Sporichthya polymorpha DSM 43042: one gene and its partner. The main gene of each other region encodes a partner of the protein of the gene in region 2 in a complex. Links are inferred from orthologs where the notes say so. Each region holds a gene or a part of one and is shown on either strand. Other genes may lie near its edges.

Region 1 (3,483 bases), 2.5 Mb from region 2 along the record:
CGGCCCGTCCTCGGTGACGGTGAACGTGTGTTCGAAATGGGCGGAGAACTTCCCGTCGACGGTGCTGACGGTCCAGCCGTCCGCGAGCGTCCGCGTCCGACGGTCCCCGAGGTTGATCATGGGCTCCACCGCGAGGACGAGACCCGGGCGGATCTTCTCCAGCCGGTCGGCCACCGAGTAGTTCGGCACCTGCGGCGGCATGTGCATCTCGCTGCCGATGCCGTGCCCGACGTACTCCTCGACGATCCCGTAGTCGCCCTGGCTCTCGACGTAGGCCTGAATCGCGTCACCGATGTCGTTGATCCGGCCGGTGAGGGTGGCCGCCGCCATCCCCCGCCACAGCGACTCCTCGCACACGCGCAGCAGCTCGAGGTGCTCGGGCGCCACGTTCCCGACCGGGATCGTGAGCGCCGCGTCACCGTGCCAGCCGTCGACGATCGCGCCGCAGTCGATCGAGACGACGTCGCCGTCCCGGATCACCCGCGGCCCGGGGATGCCGTGGACGACCTCGTCGTTGACCGACGTGCACAGCGTCGCCGGGAAGTCCTGGACCCCCGGACCACCCGGGACGCCGATGAACGACGGGATGCCGCCCGCGGCGCGGATGTTCTTCTCCGCGATCGCGTCGAGGTCCTTGGTGGTCATGCCCGGCTCGACGCTGGTGCGCAGCAGCTCGAGGGTCTCCCCCACGAGCAGGCCGGCCACCCGCATCTTCTCGATCTGCTCGGGCGTCTTGTACTCGATCCCGCGCCGCCGTCGGAACACGTCGGCCCCTCAGCTCTCCATGCGGTGCAGCGCGGCGATCGCCCGCTCGGTGACGTCCTCGACCGTGCCGGTCGCGTCGACCCCGACGAGGATCGAGCGGTCGGCGTAGTAGTCGACGATCGGCGCGGTCTGCTCGTTGTAGACCTCCAGCCGGTGCCGGATGGTCGATTCCTTGTCGTCGTCGCGCTGGAACAGCGCACCCGAGCACCGGTCGCAGACGTCCTCGACCGTGGTCGGGTCGAACTCGACGTGCCAGATCTGGCCGCAGTCCCGGCAGGTGCGCCGGCCGGCGAGACGCCGGACGACCTCCTCGTCGTCGACGACGAGCTCCATGACCATGTCGAGGCCACTGCCCATCTCGTCGAGCATCGCGTCGAGGACCTTGGCCTGGGCCACGTTCCGGGGGAACCCGTCGAGCAGGTACCCGTTCTCCGCGTCGGGCTCGCTGATGCGGTCCTTCACCATGGCGATGGTGATCTCGTCCGGGACGAGGTCGCCGGCGTCCATGTACTTCTTGGCCTCAGCGCCGAGCGGCGTTCCCTGGCTGACGTTCTTGCGGAAGATGTCACCGGTCGAGATCTTCGGGATCGACAGGTGCGCCGCGATGAACTCCGCCTGGGTACCTTTCCCCGCGCCCGGGGGACCCACAAGGACGATGCGCATCTACCGCAGGAATCCCTCGTAATTGCGCTGCTGCAGCTGGCTCTGGATCTGCTTCACGGTGTCCAGGCCGACCCCGACGATGATGAGGATGCTCGCACCACCGAACGGGAACTGCTGCGTCGCGCTGCTGCCGAGAATGCCGATCGCCACCATCGGAATGAGCGCGATGACGCCCAGGTAGAGCGCACCCGCGGTGGTGATCCGGTTGAGCACGTAGTCGAGGTACTCCTCGGTCGGCCGGCCCGCCCGGATGCCCGGGATGAAGCCGCCGTACTTCTTCATGTTGTCCGCGAGCTCCTTCGGGTTGAAGGTGATCGCGACGTAGAAGAAGGCGAAGAAGACGATCAGGACGAAGAACGAGGCCATGTAGATCGGGTGGTCCCCGGTCGTGAAGTACTTCTGGATCCAGAGGGCCCAGCCACTGTTCTTGTCGTCCGAGATCTGGGTCGCCAGCGCCGGCAGGTAGAGCAGCGACGAGGCGAAGATGACCGGGATGATGCCGGCCTGATTGACCTTCAGCGGGATGTAGGTGCTGGTCCCGCCGTACATGCGGCGGCCGATCATCCGCTTGGCGTACTGCACCGGGATGCGGCGTTGCGCCTGCTCGACGAACACGACCGCGGCGACGAGCACGAGACCGGCGGCGCAGACGCAGATGAAGACGAACCAGCCCTCGACGACCTTGATCTGCCACAGCTGCTGCGGGAAGGTCGCGGCGATCTGCGTGAAGATCAGGACGGACATGCCGTTGCCGACGCCCTTGTCCGTGATCATCTCGCCCATCCACATGATCACGCCGGTGCCGGCGGTCATGATGGCGACCATCGTGACGATCCCGAACCAGCCGATGTCCTCGTGGATCAGCGGCAGGTCACAGCCCTGGAGCAGTCGTCCGGGCTGACGCGCGATCGCGATCAGGGCGGTCGACTGCAGGATCGCGAGCGCGATCGTCAGGTACCGGGTGTACTGCGTCAGCTTCGCCGTGCCGGCCTGGCCCTCCTTCTTGAGGGTCTCCAGGCGTGGAATGACCACGACGAGCAGCTGAATGATGATGCTCGCCGTGATGTACGGCATGATCCCGAGCGCGAAGATCGCCAGCTGGAGCAGCGCCCCGCCCGAGAACAGGTTGATCAGGCCGTAGATCCCACCCTCGTCCAGCGCCGGTTCCAGGCAGGTGTTGATGGCCTGGGTGTCCACCCCCGGCGTCGGCACCTGCGAGCCCAGACGGAAAAGCAGGATGATGCCGAGGGTGAACAACAGCTTCTTGCGCAGGTCAGGCGTACGAAACGCCTGGGCGAACGCGGTGAGCACGTTTCCTCCTGCGCGGACTTACGGGGCGGGTGTGCGGCCTGGCGGGGTCGGGACTCGTACGGAGGCTAACTCACGGACCGCTCAGGCGAGCGGCGTGACCGTGCCGCCGGCGCCCGTGATCTTCTCCCGAGCCGAACCCGAGACCGCGTGCACCGTCACCTGCAGCGCCACGGAGAGCTCCCCTGTTCCCAGGATCTTGACCGGGGAGTTCTTCCGCACCGCGCCCTTCGCGATCAGGTCGTCGACCGTGACCTCGCCGCCGGACGGGTAGAGCGCCGCCAGCTTGTCGAGATTGACAACCTGGTACTCGGTCCGGAACGGGTTGGTGAAGCCGCGCAGCTTGGGCAGCCGCATGTGCAGCGGCATCTGCCCACCCTCGAACCGGGCCGGGACCTGGTAGCGGGCCTTCGTGCCCTTGGTACCGCGGCCGGCCGTCTTGCCCTTGGAGCCCTCACCGCGACCCACGCGGGTCTTCGGCTTGTGGGCACCCGGGGCCGGGCGCAGGTGGTGAACCTTGAGCGTCATGGACCTAGACCTTCTCTACCGTGACGAGGTGCCGCACGGCGTTGATCATGCCGAGCGTGACGGGATCGTCCTCGCGGATGACCTCCTGGGAGATCTTGCGGAGGCCGAGCGAGCGCAGGGTGTCGCGCTGGTTCTGCTTGCCGCCGATGACGGAGCGGACCTGGGTGATCTTCAGCTGAGCCATCTCAGGCCCCCGTTCCCGCCGCCCGGGCGCGGAGC
Region 2 (7,535 bases):
CAGCCGGTGGTCACGTAGCCCTTGGGCGCGGTGTGGCGGACCTGGTACTTGCCGTTCGGCAGGCCCTTGCCCTTGGTGAGCACCTTGCAGCCCGCGATGCGGAAGGTCTTGACGACCTTGCCCTTGCGGACCAGCTGAATCTTCGAGCTCGGACCGTCGGCCCGGCCCGCGCAGATGGCCAGCGTCCCGTAGGCCTGCTCGCTGGTCGAGACCGCCGCCCCGATCTCGCCGGCGTGCGCGGCGCTCGGAAGGGCGATGGCGGTGGCCGTGGCGAGCAGCACCGCGGCACGGGTCATCTTCGGCATGGTTCCCCCTGAGTTAGTTCCTGCCCCCCGCAGTACTGGTGCCTTGGACCGCCGAATGCCCGTCGCCGATCCCGATCAAACCATCGCTTGACGAAGCCTTGCCCGTGCGGCTGTAACCCCGGTCGGATCGCCCGATGTGCCCGATTCACAACGACTCTGACTATCAGTCAGGTCATATCCGTCGAGACCTGTCCGGCAAGTCCCACCGGGTCAGGACACGGCGTCGATCAACGTCGGGATCTCTTGCGTGGCGTACCAGTGCAAGTCGTGGTCTTCGGCACCGTCCACGACAAAAGCCGCATCCGCGTCGCCCGCGTCGGCGGCCGGGACGGCGGCGACGGCCGCGCGGACGTCGTTCTCGGCCTCCGGCTCGTCGACGTGGACCGACGCGACCTTGCCCATCGACACCTCGACGGTCAGGCGCACGGCCGCCGGGTGGACGTCGGACGCCAACTGAACGGACTCGTCCGGGACGTCGGCCGCGACGACGACCCGGCGCGGCGGCGCGGCGGGGTCGGCGGCGAGCCGACGCAGGCACTCACGCGCAGCGTCGACGGTCGCGGCGTACTCCAGCTCCTCGGCGTCGCCCGAGGCGTACCACTCCCGCAGGGCCGGGGTGACGGCGAACGCGAGCAGCGGCGGCGGGCCGAAGCCGCCGGCCGCCGCGGCGGCCGCCAGCGCCGGGAAGGTGGTCGGCAGATACACCCGCACCGGCCCTGACCTCCTGCGATCGGTTGTCCACAAGGCTCGGGACGAACCTTGACTCGCGAGTAACTTAGCGCGTAGAACTTGCCCACCCGCACCCACATGATCACGAACAGGACGCCGCTCGGTCCCCACCGCCATGGGAGCCGGCCGCGCCGTCCGGGGGAGTTCGTATGTCCGTGGCCGCCGCCGCGTACCGCCTGCGCCGCCTGCCCGCGCCCGCCACCGAGCCGCCCTACGACGAGTTCCCGGTGCTCCCGGTCGCCCCGGTCAACGCCGTCCAGGGCACGCTCGCCCTCACCTTCACGCTCCCCTCCGGGGTGCCGGCCGCTCCGACGCCGGTGCTGCGCGTGGTCGCGGAGCCGCCGGTCGAAGACCCGGCCGACGAGACCCTGCCCCCGCTGCGGTGCTGGGCGGACACGCTCGCGATGGCGATCGCCCAGATCCTCACCGGCGAGCGCACCCCGGGGCAGTTCCGGCAGTGGACGCTGCCCGAGGTGTTCGACGTCCTCGCCCGCCACGCCGCGCTCGCGGCCGCGCGCCCGCGCCGCCGGGCGGCCCTGCGCGCGGTGCGCATCTGCTCCCCCGCCGCCGGAGTCGCCGAGGTGACGACAGTGGTCCACGGCCTCACCCGCCCGAAGGCACTCGCGTTCCGGCTCGAGTCCCGCCGGTCCCGCTGGCTGTGCACCGCGCTGGAGGTCGGCTGACGGACTCGGTGTCCTGCCGCGGCAGCGGTCCCGGGACGGCAGTTACGCTCGGCGTCCCGTGACCATCGCTCGCCTCCCCGCGGCCGTCCTGTGGGACATGGACGGCACGCTCGTCGACACCGAGCCGTACTGGATCGAGTGCGAGTACGCGCTTGTCGAGTCGTACGGCGGGACGTGGTCGGACGAGCTCGCACACGCGCAGGTCGGGAACGACCTGATCGACACCGGCCGAGCGATCGCGGAGCACGGGGGCGTCCCGTTGGAGCCGATCGAGATCGTCGAGCGGCTGCTGGACGGGGTCGTCGAGCGCGTCCGCGCCCGCCTGCCGTGGCGCCCGGGGGCCCGCGAGCTGCTGGAGGAGCTGCACGCCCGCCGCGTTCCGTGCGCGCTGGTGACGATGTCCTGGCGCCGCTTCGCCGAAGCGGTCGTCGACTCGGTGCCCGACCGCTTCGCGGCGTTGGTGACCGGCGACGAGGTCGACCGCCCGAAGCCCTACCCCGACCCGTACCTCGTCGCGGCCCGGATGCTCGGCCAGGACCCCGCGCGCTGCCTCGCGATCGAGGACAGCCCGAAGGGCGTGGCCTCCGCCGTCGCCGCCGGCGTCCCGACCCTCGCGGTCCAGAACTTCGTCCCGCTCTCCCCCGGCCACGGCCTGACCGTCGTCGACACTCTCGAAGGCTGGACCCCCGAACGCCTCGCGACTCTTCTCCCTCCGCCGACTCCCGGCCGATAGCGGTCGACCAGAATTTAAAAGGGTGACACCCCTTACTCCCGAGTCATGGGGTGTCACCCTTTCGTCGGGGTTATCCACAACCCGTTGGAGATGACATCTCCAACGGGGTCGCGTGGTGTTGATGCTGCGTCAGAGGTGTTGTGGCACCGAAGGTTCAGCCTCTCCTCGCTCTCGATCTCGGCGAAAATGGACTGTCGGTGGTGGCCGCTAGGTTGATTCGTGATGACGGGGACATCGACAGCCACCCATTCCACGCCGAGTGCGTGGCAGGTCTCGTTGGGCATCGCGCCCAGCGAGGGCGAGTGCGCGTCGATGACCGGGGCCGAGTCGGTCGCCGTCCTGCGGGCCGGCCAACGACAGCTCAACGCCGCCCACGCGGCCTGGCTGGCAATGGTGGCCGAGGTCGGATCCCGCGGCCTGGACTCCCAGGACGAGATCGTGCGCCTGGCGGCCCCGGACCGCTGGGGCGCCGATGAGGTCCGCACCGCGTTGCGGATCTCGGCCTACACCGCGAACGAGCTGCTCGACTTCGCCTGGGCCGTGGTGCGCCGCTTCCCCAAGCTCCATGCCGCGATGGCCGCCGGCGGGTTGAGCATCGAACGGGCCCGCGTCATCCACTTCTGGGTCCGGGACATGAGCGACGAGCACGCCAACACCGTGATCGATGAGGTCCTCGGGCACTGCTCGATCGACGCCGACCGCCCCTGGACCAGTGAGCAGATCGGCACGCGGTGCCGCAAGCTCGGGATCCAGCTCGATCCGGACTGGGCCCAACGGCGCTTCGCCGAGGCCCACCGGGACCGGCGGGTGATCTCCTGGCGCAACGAGGACGGCACCGCCACCCTGGCCGCGCAGAACCAGGACCCCGCCCGGGTCGCCGCCGCCATCGCCCGGGTGCGGAAGCTGGCCGATGACGCCAAACGCGCGGGGGACCCGCGGCCGCTGGATCACCTGCGCTCGGAGATCGCGCTCAACCTGCTGGACGGCACCTACGCCGACTTCACCGACGACCAGATCCTCGCCCACCTCGCCACCACCCGCCCCACCCACGACGAGACGGTCGAGACGGCCGAGACCGACGAGGGCGACGCGTTCGAGACGGAGCCCGAGCCCGAGGCGGAGCCCGCGCCCGAGCGCGAGACCGAGCCGGAGCGCGAGACCGAGCCGGAGCCCGAGCCCGAGCGGGCGCCGGTGGCGCGGTCGCCGCACCACGGGGTGCAGCTCACCGCGAAGGTCTCCACCCTGCTCGGGATGGACCGCGACCCCGCCGAGCTCGCCGGGCAGGGACCGGTGCACGCCGAGTACGCCCGCGACCTCGCCCACCGACTGGCGGCGGGGCAGTGGCGGTTCGCGGTCACCGACCCCGCCGGGTACGCGATCAGCTCCGGGCTCATCAGCGCACGGCCGATCGACTGGCCCAAGCGCCGCGCGGATGACCACGGCATCGTCGACCTGCTCATCCCCGCCACGCTGCTGCAGGCCCTGCTCGACCAGACCGTCACCAGCCCCGAGGTCGCGCTCTGGCACCCCGTCCTGGTCGAGATCGGCCGCCACCACCTCCTGGCGACCGCCGGCGCCGACACGGACAACCCGGCCGGCCCGCCCACCCCGGAGGACCCCGACGACGCCCGGCGTCGGTTCCCCCGCCAAGGGTTACGCCGGGACACCCAGCTGCGGATGACCACCTGCCAGGCCCCCGGCTGCCGGCTGCCCGCCGCGCGGTCGGAGATCGACCACACGATCGACCACGCCCGCGGGGGTCTGACCCTGGCCGGGAACCTCGGCCCGCTCTGCGAGCACGACCACGACCTCAAGACCAAGGGCGGGTGGCAACTAATCCGCCTGTCCGACCAGAAGGTCCGCTGGATCACCCGCCTCGGCGTCAGCTACGACGTCGAAATCCCACCCCTGATCGACCCCGGGGAACGACCACCACCCCGCCCCGCACCCGACGAGCCAGCCGCCTGAGGCTCCCGGGGCGAACCAGGCCGCCCCGGGAGCGCTCAGCGGTCCTTGGCTCAGCGGCGGCCCTTCTTGCGGGCCCGGCGCTCGGCGCGGTTGCCGCGGCCGGCGCCGTTGGAGTCGGCGTCGGAGCCGTCGGAGTCCGCGCGCTCGGTGTGAATCTCCTCCTCGCCGTCGGCGCCAGGGGCGGTGAAGGTCAGCTCGCGCGGACGCTCGGGCGCCTCGAGGCCCTTGGCCAGGAGGGGGGACTCGCCGTTCATCGACTCGTCGTCCTCGCCGGCGCCGCTCTCGTCGACCTCGACCTCGACGTTGAAGATGTAACCGACCGACTCCTCGCGGATGGCTTCCATCATCGCCCGGAACAGGTCGTAGCCCTCGCGCTGGTACTCGACGAGCGGGTCGCGCTGGGCCATCGCGCGCAGGCCGATGCCCTCGCGAAGGTAGTCCATCTCGTAGAGGTGCTCACGCCACTTGCGGTCGAGGACGGAGAGGACGACCCGGCGCTCGATCTCGCGCATGACCTCTTCGCCGACCGCGGCCTCGCGCTCGTCGTAGCGGTCGAAGGCGTCGTCCTTGAGCTTCTCCTTGAGCGTCTCGACGTCGCGCGCGTCGACGTTGTCGAAGTCGTCCCAGATCTCTTCCGGGGTGATCCCGACGGGGTACAGCTGACGCAGGGCGTTCCAGAGCTTCTCGAGGTCCCAGTCCTCGGCGAAGGTGTCCTTGGTCTCCGCGTCGACGTAGGCATCGATCGTGTAGTCGATGAACTCCAGCACCTGGTCGCGCAGGTCCTCGCCGTGGAGGACGCGACGCCGCTCCTCGTAGACCACCATGCGCTGCTTGTTCAGCACCTCGTCGTACTTGAGGACGTTCTTGCGGATCTCGAAGTTCTGCTGCTCGACCTGCGACTGCGCGGACTGGATCGCGCGGCTGACCATCTTCGACTCGATCGGCACGTCCTCGGGGACGTTCAGCCGCGTCAGCACCTGCTCGACGACGCCGGCCTTGAACAGCCGCATCAGGTCGTCGCCCAGCGACAGGTAGAACCGCGACTCGCCCGGGTCGCCCTGACGGCCGGAACGACCACGGAGCTGGTTGTCGATGCGCCGCGACTCGTGGCGCTCGGTGCCGAGGACGTAGAGCCCGCCGAGGTCGGCGACCTCGTCGTGCTCGGCCTGCGCGGCCTTGCTCGCGGCGTCGAGTGCCGCGGCCCAGGCGGCCTCGTAGCCCTCGGGGTCCTCCTGCGCGTTCAGGCCGCGCCGCTCGAGCTCCTCGTGCGCGAGGAACTCGACGTTGCCGCCGAGCATGATGTCGGTACCGCGACCGGCCATGTTGGTGGCGACGGTGACCGCACTCTTGCGGCCGGCCTGCGCGACGACAGCCGCCTCACGCGCGTGCTGCTTCGCGTTGAGGACCTCGTGCGGAATGCCCTGCCGCTTCAGCAGCCCGGACAGGTGCTCGGACTTCTCGACCGACGTCGTACCGACGAGGACCGGCTGGCCCTTCTCGAAGCGCTCCGCGATGTCCTTGACGACCGCGTTCCACTTCGCGTCCTCGGTCTTGTAGACGAGGTCGGGCTGGTCCATGCGGACCATCGGCTTGTTCGTCGGGATCTGGACGACGCCGAGCTTGTAGATCTTGTCGAACTCGGACGCCTCAGTCATGGCCGTACCGGTCATGCCGGAGAGCTTGGTGTAGAGGCGGAAGAAGTTCTGCAGGGTGATCGTGGCGAGGGTCTGGTTCTCGTCCTTGATCGGGACGCCTTCCTTGGCCTCGATCGCTTGGTGCATGCCCTCGTTGTAGCGACGGCCCGCGAGCACACGGCCGGTGTGCTCGTCGACGATCAGCACCTCGCCGTCGACGACGATGTAGTCCTTGTCGTTGCGGAAGAGCTCCTTGGCGCGGATGGCGTTGTTCAGGTAGCCGATCAGCGGCGTGTGCACCGACTCGTAGAGGTTGTCGATGCCGAGCCAGTCCTCGACCTTGGCGATGCCGGCCTCGTGGACAGCGACGGTGCGCTTCTTCTCGTCGACCGAGTAGTCGCCGGTCTCGGGGACCTTGCCCTCGCGGATCGAGTCCTTCGCGGCCTCACCCTTGCGCAGCATCTGCACGAGCCGCGCGAACTCCGAGTACCACTTCGTGGCCTGGTCGGCGGGGCCGGAGATGATCAGCGGCGTCCGGGCCTCGTCGATGAGGATGGAGTCGACCTCGTCCACGATCGCGAAGTTGTGCCCGCGCTGGACGAGCTCGTCGGCGGTCCACGCCATGTTGTCGCGCAGGTAGTCGAACCCGAACTCGTTGTTGGTGCCGTAGGTGACGTCGCAGGCGTACTGCTCACGGCGGACGGCCGGCGTCTGCTGCGCCAGGATTGTCCCGACGCTCAGGCCGAGGAAGCGGTGCACGCGGCCCATGAGGTCGGCCTGGTAGCTCGCGAGGAAGTCGTTGACGGTGATGACGTGGACGCCCTTGCCCTCGAGGGCGTTCAGGTACGTCGGACACGTCGCGACGAGGGTCTTGCCCTCACCGGTCTTCATCTCGGCGATGTTGCCCATGTGCAGCGCCGCGCCGCCCATGATCTGGACGTCGTAGTGCCGCTGGCCCAGGGTGCGCTTGGCCGCCTCGCGCACGGTCGCGAAGGCCTCGGCGAGGATGTCGTCGAGGGTCTCGCCGTCCTCGAGCCGCTTGCGGAACTCGTCCGTCATGGCCCGCAGCTCGCCGTCGGACATCTTCTCGAAGTCGGGCTCGAGGATGTTCACCTGTTCGGCGATGCCGGCCAGCTTGCGCAAGGTCTTGCCCTCGCCGGTACGCAGCATCTTGTCGAGGAGATTGGGCACCCGCGGAGCTCCTGCCTGGTCGTGCTGCCAAATCGTGCGGTCAAACGTGGAGCCCATCGTAGGCGTCCGGCGATCTCCGCACGTCCGCCGCGTGGCCGGGGCGCCGCAGGTCGGCCAGGGGTGCGCCGCCGACGGGGGTGCGCAGGTGGGGGACGTAATGACCCAGTCGGCGCATTAGCACCCGGACAGGGCGCGGACTGAGTTTGAATAGTCTCTGTGATCACTCCCGACCCACACGCACCTCCAGAGCTGCCGCCGGAGCCGATCGAGATCGCGGCCGGCACGCTCCAGT

The links.
Region 1: the proteins of secA (region 2) and secY are in contact, whole or in part, in a crystal structure (PDB 3DIN), measured with the Thermotoga maritima proteins. The link is inferred for Sporichthya polymorpha DSM 43042 from one-to-one orthologs. Residues at the interface, in WP_004082002.1 of Thermotoga maritima: Glu261, Ala262, Arg263, Lys300, Ala301, Arg302, Thr303, Ile304, Ile305, Leu323, Tyr324, Asp325, Pro326, Val329, Ser330, Tyr333, Ile336, Lys340, Phe345, Val349, Glu363, Phe364, Tyr374, Ser375, Gly376, Gly377, Glu393, Ile395, Thr482, Ser483; in WP_004081795.1 of Thermotoga maritima: Glu108, Gly109, Glu110, Glu111, Ala236, Glu237, Arg238, Arg239, Ile240, Thr241, Ile242, Gln243, Tyr244, Ala245, Arg246, Arg247, Val248, Thr249, Gly250, Arg251, Arg252, Val253, Tyr254, Gly256, Ala257, Ser258, Thr259, Tyr260, Leu261, Pro262.

The regions. Positions count from the first base shown.
Region 1 is NZ_KB913029.1:2,960,600-2,964,082, reverse strand. What follows is about bases 585-3,483. They hold secY (preprotein translocase subunit SecY), read right to left. Parts: upstream 2,740-3,483; coding sequence 1,429-2,739; downstream 585-1,428. Other genes in these bases: rpsE (30S ribosomal protein S5), read right to left, coding at 3,450-3,483; rpmD (50S ribosomal protein L30), read right to left, coding at 3,269-3,448; rplO (50S ribosomal protein L15), read right to left, coding at 2,821-3,264; SPOPO_RS0114505 (adenylate kinase), read right to left, coding at 775-1,428; map (type I methionyl aminopeptidase), read right to left, coding at 585-765. Also shown: more of map, read right to left, coding at 1-584. UniProt on the Escherichia coli protein: The central subunit of the protein translocation channel SecYEG. Consists of two halves formed by TMs 1-5 and 6-10.
Region 2 is NZ_KB913029.1:5,450,095-5,457,629, forward strand. What follows is about bases 4,269-7,535. They hold secA (preprotein translocase subunit SecA), read right to left. Parts: upstream 7,223-7,535; coding sequence 4,469-7,222; downstream 4,269-4,468. Other genes in these bases: SPOPO_RS33360 (HNH endonuclease signature motif containing protein), read left to right, coding at 4,269-4,418; SPOPO_RS31790 (GNAT family N-acetyltransferase), read left to right, coding at 7,460-7,535. Outside these bases: SPOPO_RS0126270 (hypothetical protein), read right to left, coding at 1-305; SPOPO_RS0126275 (DUF6912 family protein), read right to left, coding at 516-1,016; SPOPO_RS0126280 (Rv3235 family protein), read left to right, coding at 1,184-1,717; SPOPO_RS0126285 (HAD family hydrolase), read left to right, coding at 1,776-2,450; more of SPOPO_RS33360, read left to right, coding at 2,763-4,268. UniProt on the Escherichia coli protein: Required for protein export, interacts with the SecYEG preprotein conducting channel.